Regions from separate parts of the Rhizobium sp. UBA1881 genome, predicted to be linked through region 3. Evidence: riboswitches for the same ligand, from Rfam matches in the RefSeq annotation. Region 3 holds a riboswitch; each other region holds the start of a gene.
What was found. A riboswitch is a leader RNA that binds a small molecule or an ion and turns the genes downstream of it on or off. The one in region 3 is predicted to bind thiamine pyrophosphate.
Positions count from the first base shown of each region.

Region 1 (5,514 bases), on a different contig from region 3:
CGCGCTTCTCGGCCGGCTCGCCGTCATGGCGCCCCGGTCGTCTTCATCAAGGTTCAACAGGCGTACGCCCCCGTTTCCGCAGTGCACAATCGAGGGCCCAAGTCTTTGCTTTAGCTGATTTCCGCACCGGTTGCATAGCGAGACTCTGCCTAAATATGGCGGCTTTATACTTTAGCAAGCCTAACGTGGTTAAGGAGTTCTCTGGGTCGCCGCAAATTATGGCGAAAGTGCCGTTGTCTTGTTAAGATTCGTCGATCCGCAGAAATTGCCGCAGCGCGGAATTGTTTTCGCCGGTCGAAAACCGCGTGATCGGCGCCGCCACCACGACCCTGCCCTGATCGATGAAAATCGCATAGTCGGCAATCCGCCTGATCTCGTCGGCGTCGTGCGACACGATCACGACCGTATTGCCGCTGTCGCGGTGCATGGCCAGAAGCAGCCCCGCCATGTCGCGCCGCAGGCTCGGATCGAGCGCGGCGAAGGGCTCGTCGAGCAAAAGGATGGGGCGCCGACGCACCAGCGCCCGGGCAAACGCCACCCTCTGCCGCTCGCCACCGGAAAGCGTCGCCGGCATCCGCTTTTCGAAGCCTGACAGCCCGACCTTCTCGAGCGCCGACGTGATGGCGCGCCGATCGGCATCGCCAAGTTTCAGGGCCGGATGAATGCCGAGCCCGATATTGGTGAAGACATCGAGATGGGCAAAGAGGTTGTTGTCCTGAAACACCAGAGACACGGGCCGCTCTGCCGGATGCTGATGGCCAACATCCTTTCCATCAAACAGGATCTGCCCCGTATCCGCCGTATCGAAACCGGCCAGCAGATTGAGGAAAGTGGATTTCCCCGCGCCCGACGCACCTGTGACGCCGATGACGGCGCCCTCAGGCAGCGCGCAATCGAACAGGAATGTATTCTGGCCAAGCCGCAGAGCCACGCCGCGCATCTCGATGGCATCAGTCATGCGATAGCGCCTCCCGCTTCGGTTCATCCGTCACGCCAGAGCCCATCGTGCCCGAAATCGTCAACAGCAGGCAGATCACGCCAAGGATCAGCGCCAGCCCATCCGCATCATTGGTGCGATAGCTCCCGAGACTGGAATAGACCAGCCATGGCAGCGTCACAAAACTATCCGAACCAAACAAGGCCACCGCACCGAGATCGCCCAGCGACAGCGCCATGGCAAAGGACAGCGCCGTCAGCACCGGCTTGCGCAAATCCGGCCACGAAATCAGCCGCAGCTTGGCGAGGCCGGAGATGCCGAGGCTGGCACTCAGCCGCTGCGTGCGGCGCTGGTGGATCGCATAGGCCGGCTCCAGCACCCTGACGACGAAGGGCATCGCCATTAGCGCATTGATGACGACGACAAGCACGGGCGCCACGACATTGACATCGCCGACATCACGCGCCGCCAGAAACCAACCCGTGGCGAGAACGATGGGCGGGAAGAGCAGCACGAGCGACGAGGCCGCACCCATGGCGGCGAAGAAGGACCGCGCGCCGCGTCGCGCTCTCTTCTCAAGCGAAAGTGTATGGCGCGCACGCACGAGCGGCATCGACAGGGCGAACGACAGCAAAGCCGACGAGAGCGCCATCACGCCACTGGTGGCGAGCGCGCGCCAGAAGATCGCTTCGCCGACGAGCTTCACCAGATCGGCGCGCAGGCCGGCAATGACGATGAAGAGCAACGGCAAGCCGAGAAACAGCACAGCCAGCATAAGAAGCGCGCGATCGGCGATCCATACACCAAACAGCGTGCCATCGGGCCGCCGGATCGTGCGGCCCGCCGTCAGCCCGGCATCTCCTGATGCCGGCAGCAGAGATAGAATGCCGAGCACCACCGCCGTCAACGCGATCTGCAGCAGGGACAAGCCCACCGCGCGGCCGGGATCGAAATCGAAGCGCAGCGACTGGTAGATCGCCACCTCGATCGTGGTCGCCGCCGGTCCGCCGCCGAGCATCAGCACCAGCGTGAAGCTGGTGGCGCAGAGCATGAAGATCAGCCCGGCCACGCCTGGTATGACCGAGCGCAGCACCGGCCACTCGATGAAGCGGAAGACGGAGACCGGCCGCATGCCGAGACCGCTCGCCACCAGCCAGTATTCGCCCGGCACCCGCTCCAGCGCCGCCAGCATCAGCCGGCAGGCGAGCGGCAGGTTGAAGAACACATGCGCGAGCAGAATGCCCGACAGCCCATAGATGCTGACGGGTTGATCGATACCCGTCCACGAGAGCATCGTGTTGACGACACCCTGCCGGCCCCAGATGCCGATCAGCCCGAGCGCGCCGATCAGCACCGGCAGCCCCATCGGCACCGCCATCAGCCGGATGATCCAGATGCGGCCGACAAATCGCGACTGCCGTGCCAGCGCACGTGCGATCGGGATGGCCAGCACGACAGACAGCAGCGTCGAAAGCGCTGCCTGCAGAAGCGTGAAGCGCAGAACGCGCAGGATGTATGGATCGGAAACGATCGATCCGACAGGCATGCCGTCGGTGGAGATCAGCAGGGATAGCGTCGCGACCGTCACGAAGACGAGGATGCCGGCGAGGCTGAGCGCCCCGCCGGCCAGCGCATATCGTCTTTCGGACGGCGCAAGAAGCATCAGTTCATGCTCATGGCGGCCAGCCACTCGTCGATCCAGGCCTTGCGGTTCTTGGCAACCTCATCCGAGCTCATCAGGAAGGTCTTCGACGGGTTCACGAGCTTGCCGAAAGCATCCGGCAGCGGCTCCGAGGTCTTGGAGACAGGCATCATCCAGTTGTTGGTCGGGATCGTGTCCTGGAAGCCTGGGGTGACCATGAACTTCAGGAAGTCCTGCGCCAGCGCCTTGTCCGGCGCGTTCTTTAGGAGGCCGGCAACCTCGATCTGGATGTAGTGTCCCTCGGAGAATGCCGCTGCCTGGTAGCGATCGGTGTTTTCCGAAACCATGTGATAGGCGGGCGACGTCGTATAGGAGAGCACCATCGGCGCCTCGCCCTTGGTGAACAGGCCATAGGCCTCCGACCAGCCGGGCGTCACCGTCAGCACGCGCTTCTTGAGCTTGGCCCAGGCTTCCGGCGCCTGGTCGCCATAGACCGATTTTACCCAAAGAAGCAGGCCGAGGCCCGGCGTCGAGGTACGGGGGTCCTCGATGACGATCTTCTGTGCGGGATCGCCATCGACCAACTCCTTCAGGCTCGCCGGCGGCGTCTTGATCGTCTGCGTGTCGTAGATCACGGCGAAATGGCCGTAGTCATAAGGCACGAAGACATCATCCTTGAAGCCGCCGGGGACCTGCAGCGCGCCGGTATCGACGCCGCTGGCATCGAACAGGCCGGTGGCCTTGGCTTCGGTGATGAGGTTTGTGTCGAGGCCGAGCACGACATCCGCCTTGGTGCCTGATCCCTCGAGCTTCAGACGCGACAACAGCGCCACGCCATCGGCAACGCTGACGAAGTTGACCGTGCAGCCGCAAGTCTTCTCGAACGCCGCCTTCACCTTCGGGCCCGGACCCCATTCGGAGGTGAAGCTTTCATAGGTGTAGATGGTGAGCGCCTTGTCGGCGGCCTGTGCTGCCGTTGCCGAAAAGCCCGCCAACAGCATGGCAGCGCCGAGCGCATAGGTCTTGAAATGGGTCATGACACCTCTCCTCTAGGTTCAATGAAGGGGAAAAGGGCGGTGCCTGGTGTCACGCGTCTAATCCCTCCGCCGGTGTTAGCCGGATCAGGTTCCGCGGGTTGGCTTTTGCAAGCCTCTCAGCCAAGCATCCTGAAGATACGAGGCACCCCGTTAGAGCGTCGCAAGGTGTATATCCGTAGCCGGCGTCTGGCAAGAGCGGACGTCGGCCCGGGTTCGTTGGCTATTCGGCGGCCTCGGCGGCCGCTTTCGCGGGCGCCGTGCCGCCTGTGCGCGGCAATTGCACCGGCTTCAGCATGAGGGCCGCGAGCAGACCGATGAAGGCAATGAGACACGAGGTCAGGAACAATGGCACGAAGGCGCTGGCATAGGCATCCGCCACCGCCTGACGCGCCGCCTCCGGCAATGCCGCCATCATCTTAGGCGTCAACTGCTCGATATTCTCGACGCCGGGGATCGATAGACCCGTACGGCCGAGCTGCGTGCCGATGATGGCGCCGTAGATGGAGATCGCGATCGAGGCTCCGCCCATGCGCGACAGCGTTACCGATCCGGTCGCCGCGCCGACATCGCGGGCGGGCGCCGCATTCTGCACGCCGATGATCGGCACCTGCTGCGCCAGACCGATACCGATGCCGTGCATCGCCATGATCGCGCCGATGATCAGCACCGGCGTTCCCGCATGCACCTGCGACAGCAGCACGAAGGCGACGGTGCTGACGGAGAGGCTAGCGATCGCGAACGGCTTGTAGCGCCCGGTCGCCGAGATGATCCGCCCGGCCGACAGCGAGCCGCATACGATGCCGCCGGTGAGCAGAATGAAGAGCGCGCCGGCCGCGGATGGCGAAAGTCCCGTCGTCGTCTGCAGGAACAGCGCGAAGTAATTGACCATGCCGATCCCGATCGCGCCGCTCATGACCGACATGACAAGCAGCAGGCCGAATGTCGGGTTACGAAACAGCGACAGCGGAACGATCGGCTCGGCAGCACGACGCTCCACCAGCACCCAGGCGATGGCGCAGACGATTCCGAGCGCGATGATCGCAAGATTGCCCGGCGCGACGAGCGAGCCGAAAAGCTGGCTGCCATCGGCGGCAAGCACGATGCAGCTGGTGGTCATCGCCAAGAGTAGCGCGCCGGCATAATCGATCTTCGGGCGGCGGTTCGGCTTGCGGTAGGGCAGCATGAAGGCCAGCCCGGCGATCACGATCGCGCCGATCGGCACGTTGACGAGAAAGATCGAACGCCAGCCGAACAGATCGCTCATCGCGCCGCCGAGGACAGGACCAATGGCGCCGGATGCCATCAGCACAAGGCTGGAATAGCTCTGGTATTTCGCCCGCTCGCGCGGCTCGAACAGATCGGCATTGACGGCGAAGATCGACACCATGATACCGCCGCCGCCGAGCCCCTGCAGCACGCGCGCCGCGATCAGCGTATCCATCGACACCGCCAGACCGCACAGCGTCGAGCCCACGGTAAAGATGATGATCGCCGCCATCATCACGTATTTGCGCCCGAAGAGATCACCGAGTTTGCCGTAGAGCGGCATGACGGCGCTGACGGCAAGGAGATAGGCCGAGCCGATCCAGCCGAAGCGCTCGATCTGGCCGAATTCACCGACGATGGTGGGAAGCGCGGTGGCCACGATCTGGTTGTCGAGCGTGGCCATGAAAAGGGCGGCCATCAGGAAAAGAAAGAGAATGAGCCGGCGACGGGGATCCGTGACCAGAGGCTGCGCGGCGACTTGCATGTTCATCGGGTGATCTTTCAGGGTTTCGTCGCATTTATGTGCTATCAGCATATAAATGTCAATGTCACATAAATGACAGCAGCATGTTTTCTTGCGCGACAGTTCCTGCTATCGTCCCGCGCATGAACGATACCGCAGAAGAAACCCG
Region 1 is NZ_DDHH01000194.1:32,790-38,303, forward strand. It holds gene B3605_RS24125 (ATP-binding cassette domain-containing protein) at 242-958, opposite strand; gene thiP (thiamine/thiamine pyrophosphate ABC transporter permease ThiP) at 951-2,600, opposite strand; gene thiB (thiamine ABC transporter substrate binding subunit) at 2,600-3,580, opposite strand; TPP riboswitch at 3,661-3,776, opposite strand; gene B3605_RS24140 (MDR family MFS transporter) at 3,837-5,372, opposite strand; gene B3605_RS24145 (MarR family winged helix-turn-helix transcriptional regulator) at 5,489-5,514, shown strand, end outside.
Region 1: it holds a riboswitch for thiamine pyrophosphate, as region 3 does, so the genes downstream of both, thiB (thiamine ABC transporter substrate binding subunit) here and thiC (phosphomethylpyrimidine synthase ThiC) in region 3, are expected to answer to the same signal.

Region 2 (5,514 bases), on a different contig from region 3:
CTCGCTCTCCAGACCAAGCGCCGATTGGCTGCCAAGATTGCGGGCCATCTCGGCCTCGTCATGCAGTTCGCGCTCGTCGAGCCACTTGGCGAAATTCGAAAGCGCCGGATCGCTATAGACCGAGCTGTGCTGAGGCGGGATCGGCGGTGTATTCACCAGGCGGCCGAGATAGAGCGGTCCGCCGGCCTTCGGGCCAGTTCCGGAAAGCCCGCGCCCGCCGAAGGGCTGAACGCCGACCACGGCGCCGATGACGTTGCGGTTGACGTAAACGTTGCCGACCGCGATGCGGGAGGTCACGCGGGCGATCGTCTCGTCGAGGCGCGTGTGCAGGCCGAAGGTCAGGCCATAGCCCGTGGCGTTGATCTCATCGACCAGCCGGTCCAGATCCTGCCGGCGCCAGCGGATGACATGCAGCACCGGCCCGAACACTTCGCGCTTCAGTTCGGCGATGTTGTTGAGCTCCACGATCGTCGGGGCGACGAATGTGCCATGCTGTGTCTCTGTCGGCAGCTCGATGCGTTCCACCTGGCGGCCAAGCGCCTGCATCGATTTTACGTGGGTCTCGATGATTTCCTTCGCGTCGGCCGTAATGACGGGGCCGATATCGGCGGAGAGGCGATTGGTGTTGGCGATCGTCAGTTCGCGCAGCGCGCCCTTCAGCATCGTCAGCGTGCGGTCGGCGACGTCGTCCTGCAGGCAAAGAATGCGCAGCGCCGAGCAACGCTGGCCGGCGCTGTCGAAGGCCGATGCGATGACATCGCCCACGACCTGTTCGGCAAGCGCCGAGGAATCGACGATCAGCGCGTTCTGGCCGCCGGTTTCCGCGATGAGCGGGATCGGCTTACCGTCGGCCGACAGGCGCTTGACGAGTTCGGCCTGGATCAGCCGGGCAACTTCGGTCGAGCCGGTGAACATGACGGCTGCTGTCTCCGGCGCCGCGACAAGGGCCGCACCGACGCTACCTTCGCCCGGAACCAACTGCACGACATCCTTCGGAATGCCCGCCTCATGCAGGATCCTGACGGCCTCGGCGGCAATCAGCGGCGTTTCCTCGGCGGGCTTCGCGAGAACTGGGTTGCCGGCAACGAGGGCGGCCGCGACCTGGCCGCTGAAGATCGCCAGCGGGAAGTTCCATGGGCTGATGCAGACGACGGGCCCCAGCGGCGCGTGTGACGGCCCCAGCGTGCGGCGCGCCTGTTCGGCGTAGTAGCGCAGGAAGTCGATCGCCTCGCGCACTTCGGCAATGGCGTTTTGCACCGACTTTCCGGCTTCGCGGATGATGAGGCCGAGGAGCGTCTCCATGCGCGTCTGCATGATATCGGCCGCGCTGTCGAGCAACGCCGCACGGTCTGCGGGCGAGACGACGGCCCAGGATGCGGCTGCCGCCTTCGCCGCCTGCATTGCTGCTGCGACTTCGGATGGCGTTGCCTCACGAACCTGGCCTACCGCGTCCCTATGATCGGCGGGGTTGAGTACGTCGCGGGCGCCGTTGATGTCGGTCGCTTGGCTGGGCAGCGCGCGCCAGCCCTTGGTGGCGCTTTCGCCCAGCAGATGGGACAGGTGGTTGAGCACCGTTTCGCTGGAGAGATCGAGGCCGGCGGAGTTGACGCGGCTTCCGTAGAGTTCGCCGGGGAGCGAGATCTTGTCGTGCTTCTGGCCGACGATCGGCATCTTCGAGACGATCTCGGCCGGGTCGGCGATCAGTTCGTCGATGGAGACGTTTGGATCGGCGATCCGGTTGACGAAGGAGGAGTTGGCGCCGTTCTCCAGCAGGCGACGCACGAGATAGGCAAGCAGCGTTTCGTGGGTGCCGACGGGTGCGTAGATGCGGCAGGGGCGGTTCAGGTTTTGCCGGCCGACCACCTCGTCATAAAGCGGCTCGCCCATGCCATGCAGGCACTGGAACTCGTATTTGCCGACATAATAATCCGAGCCGGCCATCTGGTAGATGGTTGCCAGCGTTTGAGCGTTGTGGGTCGCGAATTGCGGGAAGACGGCATCGGTCGCCGCCAGAAGCTTCCGGGCGCAGGCGACATAGGAAACGTCGGTGTAGATCTTGCGGGTGAAAACAGGGAAGTCCGCGAGGCCATCGACCTGCGCCCGCTTGATCTCCGCATCCCAGTAGGCGCCCTTGACGAGGCGCACCATGATCCGACGGCCGGCGCGGCGCGCGAGGTCGATGATGAAATCAAGCACGAATGGGCAGCGTTTGCCATAGGCCTGAACGACAAAGCCCATGCCGTTCCAGCCTTCCAGCTCGGGGTCGAGGCAGAGCGCTTCCAGAAGGTCGAGCGACAGTTCGAGGCGGTCGGCCTCCTCGGCGTCGATGTTGAGGCCGATGTCGTAGGACTTGGCGATCAGCGCCAGCGCCTTAACCTTCGGCAGTAACTCGTCCATGACGCGGGCGCTCTGCGTGCGTGCGTAGCGCGGATGCAGCGCCGAAAGCTTGATCGAGATGCCCGGGCCTTCATAGATGCCGCGCCGATCAGACGCCTTGCCGATGGCGTGGATCGCGGTCTCGTAATCCTTGTAGTAGCGTTTCGCGTCCGCGCCCGTGGTCGCGGCTTCGCCCAGCATGTCGTAGGAGTAGCGGAAGCCGCGCTGCTCGAGCGGCTTTGCCCGCTGCAGCGCCTCGTCGATGGTCTCGCCGGTAACGAACTGCTCGCCCATCATCCGCATCGCCATGTCGACGCCGCGGCGGATCACCGGCTCGCCGCAGCGGGCGATCAATCGGGTCAGAGCCGCAGAAAGGCTGCGATCGGCGACCGTCGATGTCAGCTTGCCTGTCACGACGAGACCCCAGGTCGCGGCGTTGACGAAGAGCGAGCGGCCGCCGCCGAGATGCGCCTTCCAGTCGCCCTCGGAAATCTTGTCGCGGATAAGCGCGTCGCGCGTGGCCGTGTCGGGGATACGCAGCAGCGCCTCGGCCAAGCACATCAGCGCGATGCCCTCCTGGCTGGAGAGCGAATATTCATGCACCAATCCCTCGACGCCAGTTCCCTTGTGCTTGGCGCGCAGGGCCTCGATCAGCTTGCGGGCGGTGTCGGCAGCGGCTTTCCTGACGTGATCGGGGAGGGCGGCTGCTTCAACCAGGCGTGGCACGCAGATCGTCTCCGGCGTGCGGTAGGCAGCCGTGATGGCGCGGCGCAGATCGCTCTGTTCTCGGATCGGAGTGGCGAATCCATCAAAGGGATTTGCAGAGCCGTTGGCCTGCTCTACTGTGACTTCGACTGCTGCCGCGTCGGTGGTGATTGCCATGCTGGGCTCCTGATCCGCTGATGTCGCGAAGCTAGCAGATTTCAAAAAGTCAATTTCACTTGATTTAGAACGTTCTAGTCTTTAGTTCGCTATTCAATATTCATATTGGAGGAAATTATTGTGGCGAGCGCGGGAAATGTCAGGGAAATCGACCAATTCGATCAGCGCATCCTCGACGCGCTCGTCGCCGATGGCAGGATGTCTGTGACCGACCTCGCCAAACGCGTGGGTCTGTCCAACACGCCCTGCCAGGTCAGGCTCAAGCGGCTGATCGAGGATGGCTACATTCTCGGCTTCCGCGCCATCATCGACGTCAACAAGCTCGGCCGCAACCATGTGGCGTTTACCGAGGTGAAACTCTCCGACACCAGGGAGAACGCGCTGAACGCATTCAACGTCGCGGTTCGCAAGCTGCAGGAGGTGGAGGAGTGCCACATGATCGCGGGCGCATTCGACTACCTCCTGAAAATACGCACGTCCGATATCGCCAATTATCGCCTCGTTCTAGGCGAGAAGATCTCCAGCCTTCCCTTCGTCGCCAACACATCGACCTTTGTTGCGATGGAAGCGATCAAGGAGAACGGCGCCTGATCGGCGGCTGATTGCCAGCTCCGGGCTCCTGTCATTTTGCGCGTGACAGCGGTCGGCTTCTCTGACAAAACAGACCCATTGAGAGACAGGGGCGTTTGCCGACGGCAGACTGAGAAGTACCCTTTGAACCTGAACCAGATAATGCTGGCGGAGGGAGTCGCTCGGACCCTTCGGCAGTGCTATCAGGGTCCCCGCGTCTTGCCCCGCCCGAAAGGGGCATGATGAAAGACGACAGATCTCCCGGTTCGATGCTTGATGCCATGCGCGCGCAAAGGCCGCTCGTTCAGTGCATCACCAATTTCGTTGCGATGAACATCGCCGCCAACGTGCTGCTCGCAGCCGGCGGTTCGCCTGCCATGGTGCATGCAGAGGAAGAGGCGGGCGAGTTCGCGGCGATCTCCGGCGCGCTGACTGTTAACATCGGCACGCTCTCGTCGAGTTGGTTGAACGGGATGCGTGCCGCTGCCAGATCGGCGGGCGAAAACGCCAAGCCATGGGTCCTCGACCCTGTCGCCCATTATGCGACCACCTTTCGCAGACAGGCCGTCGCGGAGCTGCTGGCGCTTCGCCCGACCATCATTCGCGGCAACGCGTCCGAGATCATCGCGCTCGCCGGTGGCGAAAGCCGGGGGCAGGGCGTCGATAGCCGCGACCCCGTGGAGCAGGCGGAAGCTGCCGCCAGCCATATCGCAGACAAGCATCAGGCCGTGGTGGCGGTGACCGGCGAGGTCGATTTCGTCACCGACGGCGCGCGCGCCTGCCGCATCGAGGGCGGCTCTTCGCTGATGCCGCAGGTGACGGCGCTCGGTTGTTCGCTGACATGCCTCGTCGGTGCCTTCGCCGCCGCAAGGCCCGGTGCTCCGTTCGAAGCGACGATATCGGCACTCGCCATGTTCGCCGTCGCCGGCGAAGAGGCGGCGCGGGTCACTGACGGACCGGGGTCATTTTCGTGGCGGTTCCTCGATGCCCTAGCGGCGATAGACGGCGCCGCGATCGACAACAATGCGCGGGTGCGGATGCTATGAGCAGGATCGATCTCTCGCTCTATCTCGTCCTCGATCCCGAGCTCTGTGCCGGCATCGGCATGGTCGAAACCGCAAGGCGCGCCGCCGCCGGTGGCGCCACTGTCGTGCAGCTTCGCGACAAGCACGCCTCCACGGCGCGCATGATAGACACCGGCCTTGCCCTGAAGGAAGCGCTCGCCGGGACGGGCGCGCTGCTTGTCGTCAACGATGATGTCGAGGCGGCCGTCGCGATCGGCGCCGATGGTCTGCATGTCGGCCAGGACGATATGGTCGTGCGTGCCGCGCGCGAGCGGGTCGGGCGCGACATGATCCTTGGCCTGTCGGTGGAGACAGAGGCGTTGGCGAGGGCTGTCGATCCGGCATTGGTCGACTATGCCGGCATCGGCCCGGTCTTCGCGACGCCGACCAAGCCGGATCACAAACAGCCGATCGGCTTCGACGGCCTTGCACGTCTCGTCGCTGTCTGCCCGGTTCCATCCGTTGCGATCGGCGGGCTGAAGCTGGCGCATGTCGGCGGTGTTTTTGCTGCCGGTGCCGACGGGATCGCCGTCATCTCGGCGATCTGCGGCACATCAGATCCTCGCGCCGCCGCCCGCGAGCTTTCAGAGGCTATTCAAGGGAGATCACGATGATCCGCAAC
Region 2 is NZ_DDHH01000005.1:22,565-28,078, reverse strand. It holds gene putA (trifunctional transcriptional regulator/proline dehydrogenase/L-glutamate gamma-semialdehyde dehydrogenase) at 1-3,258, opposite strand, end outside; gene B3605_RS00575 (Lrp/AsnC family transcriptional regulator) at 3,379-3,849, shown strand; TPP riboswitch at 3,927-4,022, shown strand; gene thiM (hydroxyethylthiazole kinase) at 4,098-4,874, shown strand; gene thiE (thiamine phosphate synthase) at 4,871-5,506, shown strand; gene thiD (bifunctional hydroxymethylpyrimidine kinase/phosphomethylpyrimidine kinase) at 5,503-5,514, shown strand, end outside.
Region 2: it holds a riboswitch for thiamine pyrophosphate, as region 3 does, so the genes downstream of both, thiM (hydroxyethylthiazole kinase) here and thiC (phosphomethylpyrimidine synthase ThiC) in region 3, are expected to answer to the same signal.

Region 3 (5,514 bases):
GGCCCTCGGCATCAACAGCCATGTAGAGATCGCCGCCGTCGCGATACTTCGCAGCCATGGCGTCCAGCCCTTCTTTCTGTGCTTCGGCGCGGATATCGTGGGATATCCGCATGGAGCAGAATTTCGGGCCGCACATCGAGCAGAAATGCGCCACCTTATGCGCCTCCTTCGGCAGCGTCTCGTCGTGGAAGCTGCGGGCGGTTTCCGGATCGAGCGAGAGGTTGAACTGGTCCTCCCAGCGAAATTCGAAGCGAGCACGCGACAGCGCATCGTCGCGCAGCTGGGCGGCCGGATGTCCCTTGGCGAGATCGGCGGCGTGGGCAGCGATCTTATAGGTGATGACGCCGGTTTTCACATCGTTTCGATCCGGCAGGCCGAGATGCTCCTTCGGCGTGACGTAGCAGAGCATCGCCGTGCCGAACCAACCGATCATCGCCGCACCGATACCGGACGTGATGTGGTCGTAGCCCGGTGCGATATCTGTCGTCAGCGGCCCGAGCGTATAAAACGGCGCCTCGCCGCAGACGGCCAGCTGCTTGTCCATGTTTTCCTTGATCTTGTGCATCGGCACGTGGCCTGGGCCCTCGATCATGACCTGGCAATCCTTCGCCCAGGCGATCTTCGTCAATTCGCCCAGCGTTTCCAGCTCGGCGAATTGCGCGGCGTCGTTGGCATCGGCGATCGAGCCGGGGCGCAGGCCGTCACCAAGCGAAAAGGATACGTCATAGGCGCGGCAGATGTCGCAGATCTCCTCAAAGTGCTCATAGAGGAAGCTCTCGCGATGGTGATGAAGACACCACTTGGCCATGATCGAGCCGCCGCGCGAAACGATGCCGGTGACACGGTTGACGGTCAAAGGGATGTAATGAAGTCGAACGCCGGCATGGATGGTGAAGTAATCGACGCCCTGTTCGGCCTGCTCGATCAGCGTGTCGCGATAGACCTCCCAGGTCAGGTTCTCGGCAATGCCCTCCACTTTTTCCAGCGCCTGGTAGAGCGGCACGGTACCGATCGGCAGCGGCGAGTTGCGGATGATCCATTCCCGGATGTTATGGATGTTGCGGCCGGTGGACAGATCCATGACCGTATCGGCGCCCCAGCGCGCGGCCCAGACCATCTTCTCGACCTCTTCGGCCATCGAGGAGGTCACGGCGGAGTTACCGATATTGGCGTTGATCTTCACCAGGAAATTGCGGCCGATGATCATCGGCTCGGCTTCCGGATGGTTGATGTTGGCGGGAATGATGGCGCGCCCTGCTGCCACTTCCTGGCGGACGAACTCGGGGGCGACGTGATCGGGAACATGGGCTCCGAAGCTCTCGCCGTCACGGATCATGGCCTCAGCTTTGATCTTGCGGCCGAGGTTTTCGCGGATGGCGATGAATTCCATTTCGGGCGTGATGATGCCGGCGCGGGCATAAGCGAGCTGGGTCACCGCCTTGCCCTCAGTGGCGCGCAGCGGCTGGCGCTTGCCCGGGAATTCGGGTGTCAGGCGCTCGCCGCTGGCAAAGCCGTTGTCTTCGGGGCGCACCAGTCTTCCGTCATAGGCCCCGACGTCGCCGCGGGCGACAACCCAGTCGCGACGCAGCGCAGGCAGGCCGCGTTCGATGCTGATGTCGGCGCCTAAAACAGTGTAGATGCCGGAGGAATCGTAAACCGTGACCGGCGGCTCTCCGGAGGTGGGGTGCAAACTGATCTCGCGCATGGGAACGCGGATATCGGGGTGGATGTCGCCCGGGATATGGATCTTTCGCGAAGCCGGAAGCGGGCCGGTGGTGACTGTGGGTGTGATGGTCTTTGCGGCGATATTCATGGTTCGAGGCTCCAAGTTTTCGATTGGAGACCCAGTCCTCAGCCGGAATGATGAAAAGACGCGGGCACGGATTCCACGCGGAAATCCAGAGCCTGAAGCGCTTGCACCGTCCCTACGCCAGTATGAACTGGATCAGGTTCAACGGGTCACTGCGCGCGATAGCAGAATCTCAGCCCCTTGTCGGGACACCCCTGGTTAATGGAACGAGGGTATTGCGGCCCAAGCGGTTCCGTCAAGCGCAAAACATTTGATGGACGTTTGTGAAGAGAGCAGGCGACACAATACTCCCTACCGCTTCTAGCTTTAGCGGCGAACACCGTACCAGGTACGAAGAGCCGGGCACGTGCGGTTTTTTGACGTTAATCGCCACAGGTGCCGATGACGGGTCGCCATTTTTCGACATCTGTCTTTCTTTTGGCGGTGGGAGTGGCGAGCTTGGTTCCACAGAGTTTACGAGTGTCGAGGGTGCTCACAATCAACGTGGCCAGCCTTTGCGCCTGTTGTCGGCTTGGGGCGGGACTTGCCCGGGGCCAACGCTTCACGGATTAAGTCCCGCACAGCGTGCTGTATTCAAAACATGGCCTTCCATTTCTTGGCGGGCTCTAACTGGGTCATTCTCACGTAGTGCCGAAATTATCTTCCGGTGTTCGGCAATTGAGGCCTCCATCCGGGCAGGCTCAGTGATCGGGATCGGCTGGCGTTGCGTCTCCGTGAGTTGCTCACGTACGACTTGATAGAGCGCACGCATCATCGAATTGCTGCAAGCCGAGGCGATAATCGCGTGAAACTCGAGGTCTGCCTCCACGTTCGCTAGAAGATCCTGCTTCGCCCAACAAACTTCCATCTGTTTGGTCGCAGCTTCCATCGCCTGCAGTTGGTTGCCGGTGAGGCGGCCGGCGGCAAGTGCTGCGATACTGCCTTCGAGCATGATGCGGGTCTGGAAGACATCGAAAACGGAGTAACTGTCAGAATAGCGCCATGGAGCCATCCCGCTGTTCGTGGCGCTTCCACGCGCAACGACAAACGTTCCCCGACCGGCCTCCGTCTTGATCAGGCCAAGCGTTTCAAGCGTCAGCAACGCCTCGCGCAGCGACGCGCGGCTGATACCGAGCTTCGTGGAGAACTCGCGTTGAGACGGAATCTTATCGCCTGCGGCGAGTTCACCGTTTTGAATCATGTCCTGGATTAAGCGCGCCGCCGATTGCGGTACCAATGTCCTGTTCAGCATTCTTTCCATTCTCTCGGAGCCTAAGGCGAGGCAACCGAGTTGTCTCAGCATTTAAATCCATCAGTCGCTTGCAAATGACAATAGAGCATGATTGATTTGGCGTGACTGGTCAGACCGGTTAGACCAGTAGCAAAAATGTGCGCCACATAACAAGGGGAACCTAAAATGCGTCGTTTTTCGATTTTGAAGACTGTCATGCTTTCCGGCGTGCTAGCGATGGCTGGAGCCGCCGCTCATGCCGCGGATCTGTCCGTTGGTGCCAATGTCGGTAACGTCCCGTGGGAGTTTCAAGACGAGTCCGGGAAGACAGTTGGCTTCGAGGTCGATCTCGTCACAGAGATCGCGAAGCGCCTCAACAAGTCGGTGGAGTTCGTCAATATTCCGTTCAACGGGCTGTTCTCCGCCGTTCAATCGGGCCGCATCAATATGGCGATCTCGTCGATCACCATTACCGACAAGCGCCTGGAGTCTGTGAGTTTTGCCCAGCCCTATTATGACAGTGATCAGTCGCTAACTGTCATGGGAGCGAGTGGCATAAAAGACCTGAAAGATATGAGCGGCAAGACCGTCGGCGTCGATACGGGCTCGACCGGGGATGTGTGGGCGACCAGCAATACCGCAAAGTACAGCCTCGGCGAAATCCGCCGGTTTGAGGGCCTACAACCGGCGATGCTAGATCTCGCCGCAGGCCGTATCGACGGCTATATCAGCGATATTCCAGCACTCCAGTACTACGTCAAGGACAAGCCGGAGATCAAAGTCGTCGAGCGAATTCCGACCGGCGAAAAGTATTCGATCATGTTCAATAAGGGTGATCCGCTGGCCAAGCAGGTCAACGACGTCATCACGACGCTGAAGGGAGAGGGCTTCATTGCCAAGCTGCATGAAACCTGGTTCGGCGCCAAGGCGGAAGACACGACCTCGACGGTCAAGGTGGCAGATATGCCCACCGCAAAATAGGACCGGATGGTCAAGGTCACGGATGACGGGTTTGCCCGTCATCCGCCCCGAAACGGCTGATCGGTTTCTCAATGGATATTTTCACAACTTTTTTTAATCTGGCGGTGCTGGAGCGGTCGTTTCCGCTGCTGCTCTCTGGGCTCTGGATCACGCTCGAGCTTGGCATCGTCAGCATCGTTGGCGGCCTTATTGGCGGCCTGATCCTCGCGTTGCTACGCCTTTATGGGCATCGCGTGGCGCAAGCGATTGCCAAGATCTACATCGATATCTTTCGTTCAATTCCGCTGCTGGTGCTGCTGATTGTCATCTACTACGCTTTGCCGTTCGTAGGCATCCGGCTTTCGCCCTTTGTTTCCGCGGTTTCAGCGCTGACGTTGGTCTCGACGGCCTACACTGCCGAGATTTTTCGCGCCGGCATCGAGGCGATCCCGCGCGGGCAGTTTGAGGCGTCGGAGGCGCTTGGCCTTTCCTATCGGCACATGATGGCCGAGATCATTCTGCCGCAAGCAGTCAAGATCGTCATTCCGCCGCTCACCAACAACTGCATCAACGTGATGAAGGATACGGCGCTCGCCTCTGTCGTGGCGATGCCTGATCTTCTCAAACAAGCAACCCAAGCCCAGGCGCTGACGGCCAACCCGTCGCCCCTTATTGGCGCCGCTGTCATCTACATCGCCTTTCTCTGGCCGATGGTCATCATCGTCGCCCGCCTCGAAAAACGTTTCAGTGCCGGGAGACGGAGATGAAAACCATCGTCAGCATCCAAAATCTTGACAAATCCTACGGCCATTTCCAGGTGCTGCACGGCATCGACCTTTCGATCGCTGAAGGTGAGGTCGTGTGCGTTATTGGTCCCTCAGGCTCTGGTAAATCCACTCTTATCCGATGCATCAATCACCTCGAAAGTTTCTCGGACGAAAGCCGCATTGAAGTAGATGGCATCAGGGTTGTGCGTGGAAAAAATCTGGCACAAGTGCGAGCCGAAGTTGGCATGGTGTTTCAGTCATTCAATCTCTTTCCACATCTGACAGTCCTGAAAAACATCATGATCGCGCCGATGCGGGTACGCGGCACGCCGCCTGGAGAGGCGGCGCGCAAGGCGAGGGAATTGCTTGCCCGCGTTGGCATAACCGAACAGGCCGACAAGTATCCCGAGCAGTTGTCAGGTGGCCAACAGCAACGCGTGGCGATTGCTCGGGCGCTCGCGATGGAGCCACGAGTGCTGCTGTTTGACGAGCCAACGTCTGCACTCGATCCCGAGATGGTCGGGGAGGTTCTCGACGTCATGCGCAAGCTAGCCGGTACGGGCGTCACCATGATCGTCGTCACCCACGAGATGGGATTTGCCCGGCAGGTGGCGGATCGCGTGATCTTCATGGATGGCGGCCGCATCGTTGAGGCCGGTACCCCGGCCGAGATTTTCGACAATCCGCGCGAGGAACGCACGAAAAGCTTCCTACGCGCCGTTCTCAATCACTGACAAGAAAAGACAAGGTTCCGGAGGAACAACATG
Region 3 is NZ_DDHH01000045.1:20,099-25,612, reverse strand. It holds gene thiC (phosphomethylpyrimidine synthase ThiC) at 1-1,813, opposite strand, end outside; TPP riboswitch at 1,905-2,016, opposite strand; gene B3605_RS04485 (FadR/GntR family transcriptional regulator) at 2,352-3,041, opposite strand; gene B3605_RS04480 (transporter substrate-binding domain-containing protein) at 3,207-4,001, shown strand; gene B3605_RS04475 (amino acid ABC transporter permease) at 4,073-4,747, shown strand; gene B3605_RS04470 (amino acid ABC transporter ATP-binding protein) at 4,744-5,481, shown strand; gene B3605_RS04465 (cysteine desulfurase-like protein) at 5,512-5,514, shown strand, end outside.